2 regions of the Paenibacillus sp. FSL R7-0048 genome follow, and region 1 is predicted to be linked to the other one. Evidence: predicted binding sites of a transcription regulator. Region 1 holds the regulator's gene; the other holds the start of a gene.
What was found. Region 1 encodes Rex, which represses fermentation and respiration genes when NADH is low (regulators of the CRP and FNR family bind a similar motif). Its sites were predicted from a motif close to TTGTGAAATATTTCACAA; they were not measured.

Region 1 (18,854 bases):
CTACTTCGCCAAGGAGCGGTGCCCGTATTTAACGAGAATGACACTGTCTCCGTAGATGAACTGAAATTTGGCGATAATGATACCCTCTCTGCGCTAGTAGCCAACCTGTTAAAAGCCTCTAGACTGCTTGTCTTAACCGACATGGATGGTTTATACAGTGGAGATCCCCGCAAGCATCCGGATGCTGTCCGTTATCAGTTCGTAGATGACATTACACCAGAGATATATGCTATTGCTGGTGGAGCTGGCTCTAGTGTTGGAACAGGCGGTATGCGATCCAAAATCGATGCGGCCAAGATTGCTACTCGGGGTGGTGTTCCTGTCTTTGTCGGGAGAGCCACCGAACCTGGTGATTTACAGCTTGCTGCAACGGGAGAAGGCAGGGGCACTTATTTTGCAACGAAGCTATCCTCTCTTCCCGTCAAAAAACAATGGCTAGGCTTTATGTCTACCCCTCTCGGCTCCCTATACGTGGACGAAGGGGCTGTAGAAGCTTTGCTACATGGCGGACACAGCCTGTTGCCTGTAGGCGTCAAACAGACAGAAGGTAGTTTTCACGCAGGAGATGTTGTAGAAGTCCTTGGACCCGACTCCAAATTGCTTGGACGTGGGATTGTAAATTACGATGATGCTCAGCTGCGCAGCATTCAAGGTCTGCCAAGCCGTGAAATTGTACCGAAGCTGGGAGAAGTACACCGGCTTGAGGTCATTCACCGTGACGAATGGATTACACTGAGATAAGCATTTTTTTCAATTCAAATATAGGGAGGAAACGTCATGAGTGAAGTTATTAATAAGAGTAAATTAGCCAAGGAGACAACAGGAGTTCTAGCAAGCTTAACAACTGGCCAGAAGAATGAAGCACTGCTGGTCATGGCCGATGCACTTCGCCGCGAAGCTCCCGCCATTATCACCGCCAATGCGGAGGATTTGGAACGAGGAAGACTTAATGGAACTCCGGAATCCATGCTCGACCGGCTGGCATTAGATGTTGACCGGATTAACAGCATTGCCGAAGGCTTGCAACAAATCGCTGTATTACCGGACCCTATCGGTGACACGCTAGAAAGCATTGAACGTCCTAACGGCCTCAACATCCAGAAGCTGCGTGTTCCGATTGGTGTGATCGGCATCATCTACGAAGCACGTCCCAATGTTACTGTTGATGCTGCGGGTCTATGTCTCAAAACCGGCAACGCTGTTGTGCTGCGCGGGGGCTCCTCTGCCCTGTCCTCCAACCGTAAAATTGTCGAGGTTCTGCACAATGCTCTTGCTGAAACCTCAATGCCGCCTAACGCGCTTCAGCTGATTGAAGACCCAAATCGTTCTTCAGTAGATGAAATGCTAAAGCTGAACGGACTTTTAGATGTGATTATCCCGCGCGGAGGCAGCTCTCTTATTCAAAATGTAGTCCTTAACGCAACCGTTCCCGTAATTGAAACTGGAGCAGGCATCTGCCATACTTATCTCGACGCAACTGCCTTGCCAGAAATGGCACAGGACATTAGTTTAAATGCCAAAGCTCAGCGCCCTTCGGTATGTAACTCTATGGAAACACTACTCGTTCATCAGGATTACGCGAGCAAATATCTGTTATCCTTAGCCGAAGCATTCCGTGAGGTTCATGTAGAACTTCGTGGCTGTCAACAAACCATCTCTCTTGTCCCATGGGTATTACCTGCAACCGTAGAAGACTACGCTACAGAATACAATGATTATATCCTTAATATTAGAATCGTCAGTGATTTGGAAGAAGCTATGCAGCATATCGCCCAGTATGGCACGAAACATTCGGAATGTATCGTAACAGAAGATCAGGAGAACGCCACACGCTTTTTACAAGAAGTGGATGCTGCCGCTGTTTATCACAATGCCTCAACCCGCTTCACGGATGGCTTTGAATTTGGATTCGGTGCAGAGATTGGTATTAGTACCCAGAAACTCCACGCTCGTGGCCCGATGGGTCTGCCTGCACTAACTTCAACCAAATATAAGATCTACGGAACGGGACAAATTCGGGGTTAGTATACACGTTTAAGTATTCTATCACACAACTTTTAGGAGGATTTTAGCCATGTGTCAGCAACCTTCAGTTCCACTCATGAATCATAATATTGTTTTTTATGGCGCAGGCTCCATGGCAGAAGCCATCGTTCGCGGGATGATTAGCCGCAATATCGTGAAGTCCGATAATGTCATCATGCTCAATCGCAGCAGCAGTGAACGTCTGGCAGAATTAAAAAGCCGTTATGGTGTAATAGGCACAAATGATCCCGAACAAAAAATAGAATACCTACGTAACGCACCAGTAATAGTACTGGCAATGAAACCTAAAGATGCTGCAGAATCCTTACGCGGACTAGGCCCGCTTCTTTCTCCGGATCAGATTGTAGTTTCTGTCATTGCAGGTCTATCTATTCGAACCATGCAAGGTCTACTTGGCAAAGCACAGCCTATTGTTCGCACAATGCCTAACACCTCCAGTTCCATCGGTCTGGGTGCCACTGGTCTAGCCTTCTCCAAAGAAGTAGACGAAAGAGGCCGTCGCCTTGCTCTTAATATCTTTGAGGCTGTCGGGCTTACAACAGTCATTGATGAGGAACGTATGGAAACCTTGACCGGAATTTCAGGCAGCGGGCCTGCGTATATCTATTACATGATGGAAGCCATGATCGCCGCTGGTATCCGTGGTGGGCTGCCACTTGATCAAAGCACCGAATTAACTGTTCAAACTGTGCTGGGAGCTGCCCGAATGGTACAACAGACGGGAGAAGAACCCGCAGCACTTCGTAAGAAGGTTACTTCCCCTAACGGTTCAACACAAGCAGCTATAGAAGTGCTTGAACGAGGGGAATTCTTTGAAACTGTGATTGCTGCCGTTAACCGATGTGCCGAGCGCTCACGTGAAATGGGTGCTGCCCTAGAGAAAGAGCTTCGTTCTTAACCAAAAAAAGATCGCAGCCCATCCCCTCATCGGGTGGGAAGCGATCTTTTTTTACCTTGTTACAACATTTCCATAATTATCTCTTACGATTACCTTTAGATTTACAGGAGCCGCAACGGTCACGTTCAACGCATTCCTGGAGTTATCGAATACTAGATGTCTAGGTATGTCTCCTAAGATAACGTAAAATGTGTCTCCGACTTGCTTAGTTTGCAACAGCCGCTTCTCTTGCTCTTGCTTGAGTTGCCCTTCTGCCGTGGAATAACTCCCAAATACATTCAACTCATTCCCAGCCGTTCGATCAACCATAATTCCATAAGGTTCGGCAGCCTGGATTATAAGTGTACCTACACCCTGTGGAACATTCCCCTTCCATTCCGGCAAGGAATAATTCTCCTCCGTAGATGAGATCACATGTCGAAGTTCTTGTGTTAATCCTAAAGAGCTGACTCCTGCGAACACTAAACAGCACAATGCCAGAAATCCGACGAACAGAACACTTAGCACATCATAGTACATTTTCCCTTTACCACGGAACCATAAGGTGTAAATTACAATTTCTAAACCAAGTAAAATAAAAATGAGCGGCCACCAAGCAAGTGTTGTCTCGAACACATCCGCTCCTTTCCACTGCGAGACCATTATTAATGCCCCGAGAAATAAAAGGCTCAGTCCCATCGACAACGTACCTACACGCCAACTTCTAGATTTCCCTTCGTTCACTGGAAACTCGCTAGTTACCATGACTCCCGGCTCTACTTCTACTGGATTATTCAAGATTGACCCCCCGCCCTTTTTCTACCTTTATTATTCTTACTTCCAGTCATCAGCTTCACCCCTCCACCAATCAATAACACGGATACGACAATGGTCTTAAAATATTCATTTACGCGATATTCCAGCCGCCATTCTGGAAATCTGATATCAATGGCAGGAACTGCGACATTCACAACAATAAAGTATAATCCGAGACACATCAGGACTGCTCCGAGCCAGCCTTGATGATTTAAGAAACCTTCGATAACCGGCTTATCCTGCAAAGGTTCACGTCCATATCGGCTAACTAACTGTAAGCCATCGAATAAGCTATAGAACCAAATGACCGGGATAAGGAAAAAGAGCAATGTTAACCGCAATAGATCCATGACATAAATACTTCCTAAGAAAAGAAGCATGAGCTGGAGCCCTCTTTTTTGCAGTCCCAGATACATCTGTCCAGCACCAGGAAATGCGGATAGTAATGTCGCTAATACTTTGCTGCGTCGTCCTTCCTCACGTCCAGCCTCCATCTCTTCGAATAATGTGCGGTCAACAAGCATTTCTCCTGCTTGTTTACGATGGATCAACTGAACTGCATCAAACATGCAATACAGCCAAATTACTGGCAATACTCCAAACAGCAGCAAAAATGCATCACTCGAAGTAATTCCAGCCAAGAATAACATAACGGTCATGAATCCGAAAAAAGAAATCAGAAAGGATAGTCCACGCTGCATCAGCCCCATATGAAAATGACCCAATCCAGGAATGAAAGACAATAAGATGACATGCACACGTTCATTATCCTCCGTCTTTACGGGCATAGTAGAACTAAAATCCAGCATTGATCCATCAGGCGCTACAATTGGAGTGGGCATTTGCAGTAATTTAATCACCAGATGAATCATCGAAAAGATCCATAGAAGTAAGAATCCGATCACGCCCAATGCCAGAATTCCCTCATCCCCTTCAGCCATAGCGATTAAGAATGACATAAATAACACACCAAAGCTTAGCAAAAAATAAACAATCCCTTGTGGGCGTCTTCCCATATAATAATGACCTGCTCCAGGAATCATATTAAGAAAAAGACCCTTAATTTTATTACGCTGCTGTTGCATTGTTCATTTCTCCTCTCATTTCTGTCTTCCGTCCATAATCCGGCTCAACCATCCGCTGGTGGCTTGCATGAATTGTTCGCTATAAGATGGCGAATTATCTTTCTTAGGGACAATAAGCTCCATTTCACCCGTGAGTAACTTATCAAACATCCCGGAAGACATAATCAACAGCGTTAACGAAGCAGCAACGGCATAATGAAAGATTGTTTTTTCATACCAGCGATAACGCCGTGATCCTTCTTCTTGCCCCGCTACTTCTTCTATGACTACTGAAGATCTCACCGGAGCCACCCAATCACCCATAACTCTCTCTGTAAAAGCAGACGAATTCTCCAATGAAGGCAGGTCCTCCTTTAGCTCATCCAGCATCTCCATGTATGAAAAAAATATGTCTTCATCCTCGAGCAGCATTTGTTCCCATTCTTCTCGTTCTATACTATCTTTTTGCCCTTCAAGATAAGCTTTTGCCTGCTCGCGGCGAATTAAGTTTTCTCCACTCTTCATCATAGCCATTCGTCCTCCTTCCAATGTTTTCGCATCCATTGTCTCGCCCTATATAGTCTGGACTCCACCGTCTTCAGAGTAATTTCATTTTCAGCAGCAATTTGCTCATATTTTTTATTTTCCAGATAATAAGCCACCATAATTTCCCGATGACCCTCCGGTAAATTGTTGATCTCACCCGACAGACGATTCATCCGGTCACGACGGACAACAGTGGCTAGTACATCCTCCTCATTAGAAGGTGTCTGGCTCAGCACAAGCTCATAGTCAACAGGTAACTCTCGTAGCCGATCACGTTTACGTTTGGCATCAATAGCCTTATTTAAGGCGATCCGCGTAATCCATGATTTTAAGCCTTGATAACGGTAGTCAGGGAGAGATTTATACATCTGAAGAAAAGCTTCCTGAGCAGCGTCTTCAGCCCCTTTGACTTCACGTAATACAGAATAGGTGATTTTGTATATGTGCTGACTGTATGTATTTACAAACTGGCGAAACGCATCTTCGTCTCCTTGGCAAATCCGCTTGATTAATAGCTCTTCCTCAATGACTCTCCCCTCCTTCCCACAGCAATAGACGCTGAGTTCTTCGCCTACCCCTGCACTTATCTAAAAAAATAAAAAAAGAACCGTACAGACTCTAGCAATAGCTAAAGCAATACGGTTCTCTCCTAAACGTTCTATCTTCCACCATTGCGGAATTTTTGTGTATACGTCTTAACATCCTGAGCGTTCTTGACCCGGTTACGGGCCCATTCCAGCAATATCCGGTCGATATAACGAAAATGAACCTTCCCCGCAAATACTGATTCCTTGAGTGCTAACAGAATCAGCTCCTCAGGATATCGGTCTTGATCCACCCAGCTGGAAATCGTCTCACATTCCATTGGAGACAGCGGGCGCCCGAATTCCTTCTCGAAAATACTGAATAGATTCCGGCTCTCCTCTTTATCTCCAAGTGAAGAAGGAGATGTGGGGGGAGTTCCGAATCCTCCACCTGACGCAGCAGCCCGGGGAGCTGATGTTGCATATGCCCTTTTGTCCTTATCTTGCTCATTTTCTTGTACAGCTGTCGCAAGATAAGCACCTAGCTTTCCATATAGCCCTGAGAAATTGTAGCGTTCATAATGGATATCTCTTAGCTCATCGTTGTCTCCATCGATGCTAATGAAACCTTCCTTCATGAGCTTCTGCAATTCTCCGGCGAGAACGGAAATGCTACGACCAGTTACGACCTGAAGCTCCTCCAGAGAAGGGAACTCAATCCCTTCCACTTGCCTGAAGGAGAGCAGATGAATCAGCAGCATCGCTTCACTTCCGCTTAAATTCAGCTTCCGGTAATACTTCAGTAAAGCGTAAGGTATGACGGCCATTCCGTTCTCCAGACCGAAGGAGACGCCTTCGCTCCAGGTACTCCATGTCTTGCCGTCCATGTGCTTCCCCCTTTGTTCAAATCCTAAGAACTTATGGGTAGAGGCGGTACAGTGTACGTGGGAATGGAATAGTCTCACGTACATGGTCAAGACCACAGATCCAAGCTACAGTACGCTCAAGCCCAAGTCCAAAACCGGAGTGAGGTACAGATCCGTAAGTACGCAGATCCATGTACCATTTATAAGAATCCATCGAAAGATTGTGCTCTTTATAACGCTCTTCAAGCAGCGCAGGATCATCGATCCGCTGTGAACCCCCAATAATCTCTCCATAACCTTCAGGAGCGATCATATCAGCACACAGTACGACTTCAGGACGATTTGGATCCGGCTTCATGTAGAACGCTTTGAATGAAGCAGGATAATGAGTAATAAATACAGGTTTATCGTATGCTTCAGCGATTGCTGTTTCATGAGGTGCACCAAAATCATCACCCCAAGCAATATCTTCAAAGCCTTTATCATTCAAGAACTTGATCGCATCGTCATAAGTAATGCGTGGGAATGGTGCTTTGATATTCTCCAACTTGGAAATATCGCGGCCTACCGCTTCCAACTCCGCACGGCAATTCTTCAATACGGATTGTACTACGAAGCTAATAAACTCTTCCTGAACCTTCAAGCTTTCTTCATGATCTGTGAAGGCCATTTCAGGCTCGATCATCCAGAACTCGATCAAGTGGCGACGAGTCTTAGATTTCTCCGCACGGAAGGTGGGTCCAAAGGAATATACACGGCCCAGTGCCATAGCTGCAGCTTCCATGTATAACTGTCCGCTTTGGGTCAGGTAAGCATCCTCATCGAAGTATTTCGTGTGGAACAAGTTAGTAGTTCCCTCTGCTGACGTTGGCGTCAGAATCGGAGGATCCACCTTTGTAAATCCGCTCTCGTTGAAGAACTGTTGGATTGCCCGGAAAATCTCCGCACGAATAACCAGAACAGCCCGCTGCTTCGAGGCACGGAGCCAGAGGTGACGGTGATCCATCAAGAAATCAACGCCATGCTCTTTCGGAGTAATTGGATAATTCTCTGTAAGGTGCAGAACTTCAATTCCGGTAACAGTCATTTCAAAACCGGATTGACTGCGAGGCTCCTCACGAATAATACCGGTCACATACAATGAGCTTTCCTGTGTGAGGCTCTTAGCTGCATCCCATACCTCTTCAGGCACTTCTGATTTCACTACAACTCCCTGAATATAACCTGTACCATCGCGAAGCTGCAGGAACTGAATTTTACCACTGGAGCGCTTGTTGTTTACCCAACAACCGATAACAACACTTTCTCCAACATGTTCATTCACGTTCTTGATTACACTCTTGTTAGCCATGCCTTCAATCTCTCCTCTAATTTAGCCGTTAATTCCTTGCACAATACGGTTTGTATCACGTGCGATGACAAGCTCTTCGTTAGTCGGAACTACAAGCACCTGCACTTTGGAATCTACCGTAGAGATACGACGCGGGTCGCCGGAGCGAACTTTATTAGCTTCAACATCCAACTCAATACCCAGGAACGTAAGGTTATTTAGCAGTTTCTCACGTAGCAATGAAGCATTTTCACCAACACCAGCAGTGAATACGATAGCATCTACACCGTTCATAGCAGCCGCATAAGAACCGATATACTTGCGCAAGCGGTACTCATACATTTCAAAAGCTAGCGTGGAATTAGGCTCACCTTTTTCCATACCCTCAATAATATCACGCATATCACTGCTTACGCCCGAAATTGCTAGGAGTCCACTATGTTTGTTTAACATGGAGTTAACTTCGCCTACGGACAATTCTTCCTTGTTCATCACGTAAGGTACAATTGCTGGATCAAGATCACCACTGCGAGTCCCCATCATCAAACCTTCCAGAGGAGTCATACCCATGGAAGTATCCACAGACACTCCATCTTGAACTGCAGTTACACTACCTCCGTTACCGATATGACAAGTAATGATCTTCAGATCTTCCAACGGACGCTCCAAGTACTCCGCAGCAGCTTTGCTTACGAAGTCGTGTGATGTACCGTGTGCGCCATAACGACGAACTTTATATTTATTGTACAGTACTCTAGGAATCGCGTACATATAAGCTTTTTCAGGCATTGTTTGATGGAATGCAGTATCGAATACAACAACCTGCGGTACACCCGGCATATTTACTTCAGAAGCCGTAATCCCCATCATTGCTGCTGGGTTATGCAGGGGTGCAAGGTCAAACAATTGACGAATTTTAGTCTTGGCATCAGCGTCCACAAGTGCGGAAGCTTTGAAGAATTCACCACCATGTACTACACGGTGACCCACAGCATTGATTTCTTTAATGGATTCAATAACGCCATGCTCTTTATCCGTTAGGCAAGCTAGAACTTTACGAATCGCTGTGTTATGCTCCAAAATTTCACTTACTTCTGTTACTTCAGCTTTACCAGTAGGTTTATGGTTCAGAATGGAGGAATCCATCCCGATACGTTCCACCAAACCTTTAGCCAAAACGGATTCATCAGCCATATTGTACAATTGATATTTTAAAGAAGAACTACCGGAGTTAATTACTAGAATATTCATATACGGTCACCATCCTTGTCGTACTGGAAGAAGCCTTCGCCTGATTTCATACCTAATTGTCCTGCACGCACCATCTTCTTAAGGATCGTGGAAGGACGATATTTCAGCTCACCATATTCACGGAACATATTTTCGAGTGCAGCAAGAACCGAATCCAGACCAAATCTGTCAGCCATTTCAAGCGGTCCATATTGGAATTGATAACCAATACGCATAGCATCGTCAATATCCTGTGCGGAGGCAACGCCCTCTTGCAATACATGCATAGCTTCGTTGATAAACAAGCAAATGAGGCGTGATGTTACAAATCCTGGGGATTCATAGATCATTACACCTTTTTTCTCAACAATTTCATCAACAAAGGATTTTGTATCTTCAAAAGTAGCATCTGAAGTTTTCAGACCGCGTACAATTTCAACAAGATCCACTTTAGCTACAGGGTATATGAAATGCATTCCGATCACGCGTTCCGGATACATTGTAGAACTTGCAAGTTCAGTCAAGCTAAGTGTTGACGTATTGCTGGCAAGAATAATGTGGTTTGGACATACTTGATCCAGTTGATTCAATATTTTTTTCTTTTCTTCTAAATCCTCAACGATTGTTTCGATAACCATGTCACAAGAGCTCAGCTCTGCGAAATGTGTCACTTTTTGAATACGGCTAAGAATCAGCTTCTTCTCAGCTTGAGTGATCGCCCATTTCTCCAGTTGCTTATCTAGACTTGTCTCGATCATTTCGTAGGAGTAGTCCAGTTTCTCAGGGGTTTTCTCCACCAGCAATACATCCAGGCCCTTGGCTGCCAGCATTTCGGCAATCCCTTGTCCCATTGTGCCACCGCCGATGACACCAATTTTCTTGAAATTCATAAAAAAGTCTCCATCCTTTCAGGTATCTATACTTTTGTATTGTACCTTGTCTGTCGCAAAAATTTATAAAGCCCGACATATAATGATATCTTAGCATGCCTGAAAAGTAAAAAAAAATAACCAGCATAAATATTTATGCTGGTAAACGCACGCTGTCACGAAATTGACATCGAAATTGCTCTCCAGAGAGCACTTCTTCCTTCATTAAAATGTCAAGGGAGAAATCAAATACATTTCGTTGCTTTTCAAGGTGGTCGTGAGTACGTACCATCAATTCATCCAATATTTTACTGTTTTCCTTCATAAGCTCTTCAGTGGTAACCATTTCCAGCTTGGCGATACCCAACGAAGTCAATCCGGATTTCATCATGGTTTCGACAATATTCAGGGCCTGATCAAAATCGCCACGCGAACCTGTGCTTCGTCCGCCATAATACATTTCTTCTGCAGCCGCTCCACCAAGTGCGATCATAATCTGATCTTCTAGATAATCTTTAGTGTACAGATACTGCTCTTGTTGAGGATTGTGACGTACATAACCAAGGGCTTGCCCCCGCGGAGTCAGCGTAACCTGACTGACACTTCCCGGACGGAGCAGCTCAGCCATAATGGCATGTCCCAATTCATGGATTGCCACCCGCTTTTTCTCTTCGTGGTTTGTTTCTCTGTCCGTTTTTTCCCCCATCATAACCTTGTCAATCGCCATCGACAGATGCCGCTGCTCAACCTCTGTCAATTCCTCACGCATCATATAAATTGCTGCCTCATTCATAACACTTTCGAGCTGAGCACCGGAGAAACCATAGGCTTCTTCGGAAATTTTATCGAGGTTCACATTGGCATGAAGCGGCTTATTTTTGGCATGTAATTCGAGAATCGATCTGCGGCCTTTTTTATCAGGCATGTCCACTTGAATATGACGGTCAAACCGGCCAGGACGCAGCAATGCTGAATCAAGCATTTCTTTACGGTTAGTGGCTGCTACCAGTAGAATGCGTGGTGTTTCGTTGTTATAGATCCCGTCCATCTCAGTCAACAGCTGATTCAAGGTCTGATCATATTCTCGCTGCTGTCCGCCTTCACGCTTTCCGCCAATTACGTCAATTTCATCTATGAAAATAATAGCGCTTTGCTTGTTTTCCTTAAGGGCGCGGGTACGGGCATCCTTAAACAAATCGCGGATACGGCCGGCACCGACACCTACGTACATTTCTACAAACTCACTGCCTGATGCTGCCACAAATACAGAGTTCGTATAATGTGCTGCTGCTCTAGCCATAAGGGTCTTACCTGTTCCTGGAGGGCCTGTAAGCAGAATCCCTTTCAAAGGCCGAATCCCGAATTTGCTGATTTCCTCATGCCGGATCAAAAAATCCAACGCTTCACGAAGCTCCTGTTTTGCATTGTCTTGCCCGCCAATTTCTTCAAAAGTAAGCTTTGAAGGTCCATCCTTCTTGCGTTTCTTCCCGGCACCTGCATTTACCGCAAGTCCGCCTCTTAAATGAGCAATGATAAGTAAGGCCGTGAGCATCCCAGCAGCAATTACAATCGGGAATATATTAATGCCTAGAAAAGCCATAAAAATAAACAAGACAGGAATAAATCCGATTAGAATTTCTTTAAGGTATTTAGGCATTATTCCATACCCCCAATGTCGCAGGTTTACGCGGCAAAATAATAAATTTGCTTTCTTTTCCATTACTCAAGCTTACATAGACATTATTGTCATCAATTTCTGTTGAGGCTATCACATTTTTATATTGCGGATATTGCGCTTTGAGTCCATCAAGTTCTGTGGGTATAAGTGTATATTTACGGCTCTCCATGGCTTCGGCTACAGAGAACATCGCTTTATCCCAGTATTCATCCAGCAGTTCACTGGAGTTCTGTTCTACATCAAGTTTTAGTGTACGTCCATCAATCATCGATTTTCCTTCTTGGGAGACGTACTGAACCAGTTCACGTAATTTCGTGCCTGGCTGGAGATCAAGTTTCAAAGTGACCTCATTGCGGTTAATACTGATATGAGAATTATTGACGCCCTCATATTGAGATACAATCTTCTGAAGTGGTTCCTGCATTGCAAACTGACGATACAAAAAGAAGCCACCAAACAATAGAGTAGCCGACAGTAGAGACGTTATCAGCACAGGTACAAGACGTAATTTCAAGAAACGTCCTCCTCTCAAAGATGACAAAATATAAAGCTCATTATAATAATTTATAGCTACTTGAGAGCTCATCAGAGAGACTGAAGTCTCTTATTGCTGTTCTAATTACAAGTAGTAGTATATCACAGGTGTATATACTAATTTCAAAATAAATGTGAATATATTTAAAATTTAATTTTTTAAATATTTCCATCAATACCAAATAAATTCCTCACTTTCGACAAAACCGGCCTTGATTTTTAATCAATCGGCCTATTTTCGTATGTGAATATAAGAGAATATTCGGTGATAACCACCCATTCAGTATATCACTTAGTATATCACTTTTGTACATCAAATAAATGTAAACAAGCGAACTTATAATAAGTTCGCTTGTTTACTATGCCACCCTTAATTCCCTTATGTTCAGCTTAACTTTTAGGTAAACTGTAACCTTCGCCCATTCGGGACCCATCCGAAAAGCGATAAAATTGATAATAATACCGACCGCTCTGTTTATAAAAAAGCTGCCAAGCATACTCTCCGTTATATACTCCCGGCAGCAAGCGTTCAATCGTTATGTCCGGAAGATCAGCTTTGATAATGCCGCGTATTTGGGCTTCCGAGGTTCCTTTACTTAGTTCCTCAGCAAACACTGCGTCGTCGCCTTCAGCAAATTTTCCATCTACCGTAAAGCGGACCCAGACCATAAGAGCAGTCCCGGCTTCATTTTTTCCTGTTAAAACCCAGTACACTGCATTTTCATCCCAAACCGATTTTTGTGCTTTAGTTACCTCTGTTAGACCCGCTCTGGTTTTGGCAACATCCTTAGCGATATCACGCTCGTTCCATTGATCTTTCATAATATAGGCATAGAACTGGATAAGTCCAAACCCCAGGAGCAGAATCAGAACTGACCCCAGGAGGATCCATTTTTTCCTTTTCTTCAAGGTACAGCTCCCTTTCTAGTAATATATCTTTTTTGATTATATAACACACCCGCGCGTTTATCCAAAATTTCATAATTTTCTAGCTTTCCCAGCCTTAAAAATACACAAAAGGCCGCAACTTTTGCTAAAAGCAAAAAGTCGCAGCCTATTATTTATTCGTTATTCTCCAGACTTAACGCTTCAATAAACCTTCGAAGGCTTCTTGCGCTTTACGCCGGATAGCTTCCTCATCCAGGGTTAAGCATTGTCCATGCTTGATGACCTGTTTACCATTCACCCACACATGCTCAACATCCTTAGCGCTAGCAGAGTAAACTGCATGAGACAACAGATCTGTGTGTGGCAGCAAATGCGGCTGATCGATATCAATAGCAATGAAATCTGCTTTCATCCCTACAGCAAGTCTGCCTACATTATTTAAAAAGATGGACTGCGCGCCATATTCTGTAGCCATACGCAGAGCCTCTGGAGCTGGAACAGCCGTTGGATCACCGCTGACACCCTTATGAATGAGAGCTGCAAGCCGCATCTCTTCAAACATATCCAAGTTATTGTTGCTTGCCGCGCCATCCGTGCCAAGAGACACCTTCACACCAGCTTTTAGAAGATCAGTAACCCGAGCCACTCCGCTAGCCAGCTTCAAATTACTGCCCGGATTATGAGATACACCCACATTATGGCGAGCCAAGATCTCAATCTCTTCATCATTTAAATGAACACCATGTGCAACTATCGAGGGACGTGTGAACATGCCAAGCTTCTCTAAGTGAGCTACAGGACGCAACCCGTAATCCGCCACATTTTGTTCCACTTCACGTTTCGTTTCGGACATATGCGTATGCATCGGTAAATCCAGATCATGCGCTGCCTGCACGAACTTAACCAGGAAGTCCGGAGGGCAAGTATAAGGGGCGTGCGGCGAGATCATAGTAGTAATTCTACCTTCAGCCTTTCCATGCCAGTTACGGGCAAAAGAAATTGCTTCCGCAAGCTTGTGATTCTGTACATCCTCTGGACATAACCCGATCACACCACGCATCAATACGGAACGGATACCTGATAACTCAGCTACCTCGGCTACTCGGTCCATATGATCATACATATCGAGGAAGGTCGTAGTTCCACCCTTCAGCATTTCCAATACAGATAAGGAGGTTCCCCAGTATACATCATCACCGGTGAACTTTTCCTCCATTGGCCACATCTTCTCCTGAAGCCACACTTGTAGCGCTAAATCATCTCCATATCCACGCAGCAAAGACATCGCCGCATGACCATGTGTGTTTACAAGTCCAGGCATGAACAGCAGACGGCTGCCATCAACCACTTGCACTCCAGCTTCCATCTGAGGCTCTTCTTTTCCTATGTAAGTGATTAAATCATCTTCAATAGTCATATATCCACTCAGAACCGGCTCATCCGTTCCCGGAGTCAGAAAATACCCGCCCTTAATTATCGTTTTATTGTTGTTCATGTTCGCTTTCTTCCTTTCCATCCCGCAAGTAATAAGCAAGACTTTGCAGATCAGTTGTAAAATCAGCTGCATGCACCCGGATATTCGGTGGTGTCTTCAGAATCACAGGGGCAAAGTTCAAAATCGCTTCAATCCCAGAAGAAATGAGAATATCTGCTACATTTTGAGCTTCTGAATCAGGTACGGTAATAATGGCAATGCGAATACCTTGCTCACGAATCGTGCTGCCTAGTTCATCCATCGGTTGCACAGTAAGGGAGTTGATCTTACGTCCAACCTTAGGAGCGTACGAATCAAATATAGCCGTGATTTTCATAGTATCTTTAAGATATGCATTGTAATTAGACAAGGCATGTCCGAGATTACCTGCTCCAACTAAAGCTACATTAAGCTGTTGATCCAGCTTCAGGATATGACGGATTTTCTCAATAAGATACGTTACATCATAGCCGATACCTTTTCTGCCGAAGTCACCAAAATATGCTAAATCCTTACGAATCTGTGCGGGATTAAGATCAAGCTTTTGTCCAAGTTCCTGAGAGGAAACTGTTAATATTTCGCGATTCTGGAGATCATTCAAAAAACGCAAGTACACAGGCAGTCTGCGAACAACGGCTTCTGATATTTTATCCGATTTCATATTTTTCCTCCTAAAAATAGTAATGTTCTTGTGAAAATCCATATTTAAACGTCTACCTCTCCTTATTAAGGACGGTACTGTAACACACCGCCCTTAAGGATAAGGAGGAGCTAAACTGAAGACGAGCGTTTTAAGAAGCGCCGCCATCCTCTAGCCATTCCGCTATGCGAGGGACCATTTGATCAGTAAGCATATGCTCCATTTTGGGACCAGGCAATGAATAAAGGAAATACTTCCCGTAATGAGATTCAATAACCCTTGTATCATAAACAATAACTATTCCGCGATCCTGCGCCGTGCGAACCAGTCTTCCGAATCCCTGCTTAAAACGAATAACCGCTTGAGGAACAGATAATTTCATGAACGGATTCTTCTTCTGGGCCTGCAATAACTCCGACTTCGCTTCCGCCAACGGGTGATTCGGTGGTTGAAACGGAAGTCTCACGATGGCCAGGCAAGTCAGTGCTTCACCTGGAATATCTACACCTTCCCAGAAGCTGCTCGTCCCCAGCAATACGGATGCTGCACTGTCCTGAAAGCGGCGGATCAGCTTGCTCCGGCTGCCACCTTCCACGCCTTGACCAAGCACCGTAATCTCTTGTGAGGCCAAAGCCTCTTTAAGCGGATCATATACCTGACGCAGCATTTTATAAGAAGTAAACAGAACCAGCATCCGCCCACGTGTTGTTTTAGCAGCTTCCGATAATGACTGTACGAGTGTATCGACAAATCGAGCATCGCCCACACTCCCCTTCACACTAGGAAAATCACGCGGTATAACTAGCAGTGCCTGCTCGCGATACTTAAAGGGAGATGGAAGGAGTGAGGTCATTAGACGTCCCTCTTCTACTGCTTCGTTAAGTCCGAGATTATCAATCATAAATTGAAAAGATTTATCTACAGATAGCGTCGCCGAGGTAAGCACGATGCTTTTTTTCTTATCGAAGAACAACTCTTTAAGCTGGCTGCTAACATCCACAGGGACGGCATACAGCTGAAGTGATTTGCTGCGGTAATTTCCATTTGCCTCCAACCAATATACTACATTATCGTCATTCAGCCCCATAAAGAATCTTACTTGCTCACGTATGGAAGCCAAATCTTTAAATAAACCGCTAATATCAGTAACAAGGCTGTCTGCTGAGGATTGGCTTTCCTGGTCACGCATCTCGTTAAGCATTTTATCACCCTTACGGATGATGTCGCTTAACGTCAGATTCATAGTGTTCTCTAGCGCAACCAATTCATCCCAATCCTTCGGCTTACGGGCGGGAATCAACCGCATAACCAGTTGTCCCGCTTCCCCTGCCCCTGCATCACTGCGTTCCGGCAAAAGGCTGAACAGCTTGTCGCTGAGTGCATCCCAGGTTTCTTTGACGGTAAGCAGATCCGGGTAGATCCGATCGATGACTCCGCTCCATTCTGAAGCCTCTTCACTGCCTGACGACTGTAATATCTGACGCAGAGCAGGAAGCTGTCCGTTTCGGCTATCTTTATACAGCCGCGATAATGTGTGTGCCACAGTGAAATGCTTCATATGCATGCCAAGATGTTTACCAGCCACATCTTCTAAATGATGTGCTTCATCAATGACAAGATGCTCGTAAGCCGGAAGCAGCTGGTGCCCAGCCTTAACATCTGCGAATAGCTTGGAGTGGTTCGTAATAACCACGTCAGCAATCCCAGCTTCATGCTTGGCCCTATGATAATAACATTTGCGGAACCAAGGACAAGAACGGCCCAGACAGGAATCGGTATCGCTTGCCACCGTCTCCCAGAAGTCACCGCCCCGGCCGCTTAAATTCAGCTCTTCATCATCCCCTGATTCACTTTGAGTGAGCCATACAATCATCTGAGCGGCAGTAAGCGCATCTTCCCTTGGGCTTATAAAGTCCTTTTTATTAATTTTATGCTCAAACTTACGCAGACACAAATAATGCCCTCTTCCCTTAAAAATAGCAGCTTTAAACGGAAAAGGAACTACCTGCGTTAACAAAGGGATATCCCGCTCGCGCAATTGGTCCTGCAGATTAATGGTATGAGTGCTGACCATGACTTTTTCATTGGTGCGAACGCTTTGATAAATGGCAGGCAACAAATAACCGAGCGATTTACCGGTTCCTGTGCCCGCTTCGATCAGTAGGTGTTTGTCTTCGGCAAGTGCCGTCATCACCTCATTGATCATAATATCCTGAGCTTCCCGGCTTTCATACTGCGGTAATGTGTCTTTAAGTCGTTTGGTTACTTCGTCCATATAATCAGTAAAAGATAAATTCGCTAGCGGATTCTCAGCATGCTCATCTCTAGGTGGCGCTAACTCCGTCCAATCTCCTACTGCAAGCGCTAATTGACGATAGAAAGTCAGATCACCTTCGGGCTGTAGCGTCTCCGCTTCCCGCTCTCGCAGCAGACCATCAAAGTACCAGCCCAGATCACTATCCTCTTCGGTAAACAGCTCACAGAGTCTCTGGATCGTAAGCAGCGGCAGCTCGTAGAGCTCCTCCAGACATTTCAACAGCACTAAAGCAGTCGCAAGTGCATCACTATCTGCCTGATGCGGACGATCATGTGTCACTCCAAAATGAGCACTGACAGAGCCAAGTTGATAAGATGTGAGCGAAGGAAAGCAAATTTTCAGAAAATCAATCGTATCCAAAATCCGCCCTTGAAATGGCAAATAACCACAACGATCTAAAGCATTTTGTAAAAAATGGAAGTCAAAAGCGACATTATGCCCTACGAGCACAACATCATCCAAGAGCGGAACAAGCTCCATCATCATCTCATCCAGCTCAGGCGCATCCTTCACATCATCATCGGTAATCCCCGTCAGACCTGTTATAAAAGGAGGAATCGGCGTTCCGGGCTTGACATAGGAACCATATACCCGGGAGATGGACCGGTCTTCTTCTATAATTGCAAGGCCAACCTGGATAATTTCACCCACGGATTGGGTTCCTGTTGTTTCAAAATCAAGCACGGCAAATTTCATTATAATTCTATTCCCTTTCAATTGAGACTCTTAATCAGCATAACAGAAGTTGCGAAAAAAGGCGATGCACACCACTGGTTCAGGGGATGCATCGCTTGAATGGAAATTTCCAAAACCGTTATTCTTTTACAAAAGGGAAACCAGCTGATTTCCAAAGTGCAGCTTCCCTCCACGACGGCGGCATACCTCTAAGTTAACGTTTGGTTCCGGAAGCGCAGGGTCATGCTGCAAAGCAAGATCAAACAATTCCTGCGCTTCATTGAAACGTTCCTGTGAGGCTCGTATGCACCCTAAAGCATTATAAACCATGGCTTTCAGCTTGGTTTCCCGTATCAAGCCCAGCATATGGTTCAGATGACTCCAAGCGGCCTCACCGTCACCTTCCTGCAGATAAGAGATGGCTAAATATAATCGAGCAGCCAAGCTATCCGGGTATTGCGCAATAACTTCTTTAAACTG
Region 2 (4,139 bases), 1.0 Mb from region 1:
CAATCCCATAAGCAAAAAAGGCACAGAAAAACTGCAACATGACGCATATAAAAGCTAATCCGTAACGGCGTCCGTTATATAATAGCCACATCGCGATCATGAAGAAAGCAACGGAAAGTGCCAGCAACCACCATAAATCCATCATATTTTGAAAATGCCGCTCATTGTGTTGACCCAAATAGATAAATGCTGTCAGTGCGAGGATTATCGTCGGTGTGCTCCAAAACAGGGCGTAGTTGCGCATCAGCTTCAACGCGGAATGATCCTCCGCCCGAGAAGCGTAAAATGTCAGAAATGAGCCGCTAATGAACAAAACGGACACGATTGCCAGTCCAACGATACTCCACGATAACGGATTGGTAAACAGCGCCCAGTAATCTAGAGAAACCGTTTCCCCCTGCTTCACGATAAAGCCGCCTTCAGACAAAGTTAGCGCCACTGACAACGATGCTGGAATAAGCAAACCTGTAGCTCCGTACAAAAAAAGATATACTATGTTTTTCTTGGAACCGTAATTTTCAAAAGCATAGAATGAACCGCGAATCGCAAGAAGAATCACTGCAATGCTTCCCGGAACAAGTAACGCGGAGCCATAATAATAGGCTGTGTCCGGAAAAAAACCGACGATGCCAATATAGAAAAAGATAAAAAATACATTTGTAATCTCCCATACGGGTGATAAATATCGGGAAATCAGACGATTAATGAGATGATCCTGCTTTGTTAAACGTGCATAAAAGGCGAAGAAACCCGCTCCGAAATCAATGGAAGCTATAATTAAATAGCCGTACAAAAACAGCCAGAGCACCGAGATGCCAATCAATTCGTAACTCATCATTCAGTGCCCCCCTTTTCCGTAAATTGATTAGGATGATCCTTTATCCATTTCTCCATCTCAGCTTCTGCCGGATTATTGTTGAACAAGCGTCTCAGCACGATTACACACATACTGCCGAGAACGATGTACAAGAGCAATAAGGCGAAGAATATAATTCTTACATTCGGTGAAGACGTGGCAGCCTCCTCAACACGCATATATCCACGGATAATCCACGGCTGTCGGCCAATCTCTGCATAAAACCATCCCAGCTCAACAGCCAGAAAAGCGAGAGGGGCGCTCAGTGCGATGATGCGAAGCATCCACTTGTTAAGCTCATTACGCTTTTTCCAGAACACAAACAGAAAATATAGAAACGAAATCGCGAGCAGAGTAAATCCAATTCCGACCATTAAATCAAACAGATAATGAACGAGAAGCGGTGGCCATTCTTCCTTGGGGAATTCCTCGAGCCCCGTCACCTCTGCATTAAAGTCTCCAAAGGCCAGGAAGCTGAGCAGCTTCGGCAGATGAAGAGCCCCTAGAACTTCATGCTCTGCATTCAGCCATCCCAATAGTACCAAATCCACACTGCTGCTCGTCTCAAAATGCCACTCTGCCGCTGCAAGCTTCTCTGGCTGATGCTCGGCCAAAAACTTGGCAGACACATCACCGGCTAACGTGTTCAGCAAACCGAATAGTAAAACGACCGCCATCATGAGATTTAAAGATTTTTTGTGGTATGCGGACACACCTTTTCTCAGCATCGCGAAGGCTGCAATCCCGGCTAACAAGGCAGCTCCTGTCAAATAGGCCGAGCTTAATACATGGAACACTTTGGAGAACGTCGCCGTATTCAGCATCGCTTGCACCGGGTTAATCGCTGTGAATTGGCCTGCTTCCATGACAAAGCCTTCAGGCTGGTTCATGAATCCGTTCACCGTCGTAATAAAAACGGCAGACATGCCTGCCCCGGCGACAATCGGTATCGTCAGCAGCCAATGGATATACGGATTTTTGAACCGACCCCATGTATACAAATAAATGCCCAAGAAGATAGCTTCAAAGAAGAACGCGAACACCTCCATGAATAACGGAAGTGCAATGACATTCCCAGCCAGTTTCATAAAATTCGGCCATACCAGGGCCAGCTGTAGTGAAATCGCTGTACCGGTCACGACACCAACCGCCACAGAAATGACAAATCCTCGAGACCACCGCTTTGCCATAAGTGTATAATGGGGGTCCTTCTTCCGAATCCCGATAAACTCTGCTATAGCGATCATTAGCGGTATACCGACGCCAATCGTCGCAAAAATAACGTGGAACCCGAGAGTCAAGCCTGTCACCAGCCTGCTCCATAGCACCGTATCAATTGCCATTCTTTACTGCTCCCTTCAAAACACTGTTCATTTTTCTATGATTAGGCCTGCTAACTGTTGGCTGCATTCAATATCAGGTTTAGCAAGGTTCAGCGACATCGTTGCCTGTTCGTTTTAGTATGACGTTCATCGTTCTTTGCTATGTAAAAAGAGAAAAAATTCACAAAGCAAGAGTTGGCGAGCCCGATTTACCTGATACTGAGCAGTCAAAATTATAATGTGACCTAATAATTAAAATCATCTTATCTTAAATTGCAAGTAATTCAATCACAGATATCTCTTAATCCCTAAACGTTCAAGAAAGGGTCAAATCTTTCTGACAACTCAGTGAATAACACAAAAAGTACCCGAAGGAGCTATTGATTGATTAGTGTATATATGATGTCACAAGTTCCCTCCTACTTCGATGCTGGCAAAAAAACGATATTTTCTCATTTTGAGCCGTAATATATCCCCCTTTTGCAATAAAAAAACACTGACTCAAATCATCAGTGTTTTTTGAATTAAAGCTAATGTCATCTTCGTCATGACAAATCTTGATCTGCCAATATCATTTAGTACGGCCGTAGAAAAAAGAATACCCATCTGACTTCCCAAGCTTAGTCGTCTCCGTTCCGTCCACTAGCTTGACCGCTTTCAGCAACGATACAATTTGCGTATGCATTAGCTTTGCATCAAATTTGTCCATCTCTCTGTTGTCACTATCCACGAGCAGATAGTCGGGCATTGGAATGAAACCAATCACCGGTATCCCTGCTTCAAATAAGGGCTGACTCTCTCCAAACTCAAACTTGTTATGTCCACGCAATAATACAGTACGTGTGCTATCTGTCTTTTCAATAGCCTTCAGCCAAATGGCTGCCATCATTTCATTGCCCGCATAGGTATATTCTGTACTTATTTGTCCAGTTGGACCATAGTGACCCGTATCATCGTCCTTCCACTCCATGCTGCCTAAATGCTCGACCGTAATTCCAGCTACAGCTTTTAAATGGCCATTCTTGCCATCCCACAGCTCTCGATGCCCCTCCATCCAGGTGGAAGTTGCCTGAGAGGACCCTTTGAACTCCGGTAATCTAAAATGCCCTGTCACAAAAGCAAATATCATCGTACGTTCCGGCTGCTCCTGCTGTAAGTAACGAATCATAGACAGCATGCCCACAGCGCCATTCTCCTCCACCACATTTATCCCATCCGTATGAGTATTTACGATAATTGCTTCGTCTTTATTCTTACCGTCAATTTTCACATAAAAGGATTCTGTGGGGGCATCTTTTTGTATTACCGCTTCTAAAATAACCGTACCTTCTTTATGCTCCTGAGCTGCCCTGATAACCTTTTGCCCTTCCGTTTCATTAACCCAGATCGCAGGGATTCCAGCATAATCGGTGGTAAAAGGCACATATTGCTCTTCAACCTTATCGTCAGATACCCCTTTCCAGACTAAAACAACAGCTTTTACGCCCTTTTCCTTCGCTTGCTCCAATTTAGCTTCTTTTAAAGCTGTAGTGAGGACTAGATCGCCTTCATTTGGGGTAATTTGGTTGTCCATTGGTGATGAATCCCGCATATTCATAACGATCCCACTTGGAAAATTTCTGAAATTCTCAATTTCAATGACAGCAATTTTTCCGCTGGCCTGGCCATATTCACCACGCTTCGTATACACCAGCTCCCCAGTTACACCTTTTTCGTCAGTTTCCCCGGAATAGGGAAAAGCTGAAGAGACATGAATTGCCTGCTGATCAATCATTAAAGCGCTGTTCTTTTCTTCCCATCGGTCAAAAGTATAGCGATCACGATAAACTTGCAGCCCCATATCCGATACCTGCTGCTTCAGCCAAGCAATAAACTGATTGTGACCCTCAGAGCCGGTTGTACGGCTTCCAAAAGAATTCATTACTTCAATATCTTTGAGCATCACTGCTGCAGAATCCAAT

Region 2: a site for Rex is predicted at 2,348-2,365, ahead of NSQ91_RS16735 (cytochrome ubiquinol oxidase subunit I). Genes of this name have one in related genera too.

What each region holds. Positions count from the first base shown of each region.
Region 1 covers NZ_JBBORF010000001.1:4,776,998-4,795,851, forward strand. Annotated here, with positions in the region: gene proB (glutamate 5-kinase) at 1-741, shown strand, start outside; gene NSQ91_RS21305 (glutamate-5-semialdehyde dehydrogenase) at 778-2,025, shown strand; gene proC (pyrroline-5-carboxylate reductase) at 2,075-2,944, shown strand; gene NSQ91_RS21315 (hypothetical protein) at 2,996-3,721, opposite strand; gene NSQ91_RS21320 (hypothetical protein) at 3,718-4,824, opposite strand; gene NSQ91_RS21325 (hypothetical protein) at 4,840-5,337, opposite strand; gene NSQ91_RS21330 (RNA polymerase sigma factor) at 5,328-5,936, opposite strand; gene NSQ91_RS21335 (DnaD domain-containing protein) at 6,008-6,760, opposite strand; gene asnS (asparagine--tRNA ligase) at 6,792-8,090, opposite strand; gene NSQ91_RS21345 (acetate/propionate family kinase) at 8,112-9,320, opposite strand; gene NSQ91_RS21350 (3-hydroxyacyl-CoA dehydrogenase family protein) at 9,317-10,189, opposite strand; gene NSQ91_RS21355 (AAA family ATPase) at 10,323-11,825, opposite strand; gene NSQ91_RS21360 (hypothetical protein) at 11,818-12,360, opposite strand; gene NSQ91_RS21365 (cell wall elongation regulator TseB-like domain-containing protein) at 12,771-13,289, opposite strand; gene NSQ91_RS21370 (amidohydrolase) at 13,462-14,763, opposite strand; gene NSQ91_RS21375 (redox-sensing transcriptional repressor Rex) at 14,750-15,403, opposite strand; gene dinG (ATP-dependent DNA helicase DinG) at 15,534-18,395, opposite strand; gene NSQ91_RS21385 (tetratricopeptide repeat protein) at 18,522-18,854, opposite strand, start outside.
Region 2 covers NZ_JBBORF010000001.1:3,743,613-3,747,751, reverse strand. Annotated here, with positions in the region: gene NSQ91_RS16740 (cytochrome d ubiquinol oxidase subunit II) at 1-838, opposite strand, end outside; gene NSQ91_RS16735 (cytochrome ubiquinol oxidase subunit I) at 835-2,199, opposite strand; gene NSQ91_RS16730 (hypothetical protein) at 2,750-4,139, opposite strand, start outside.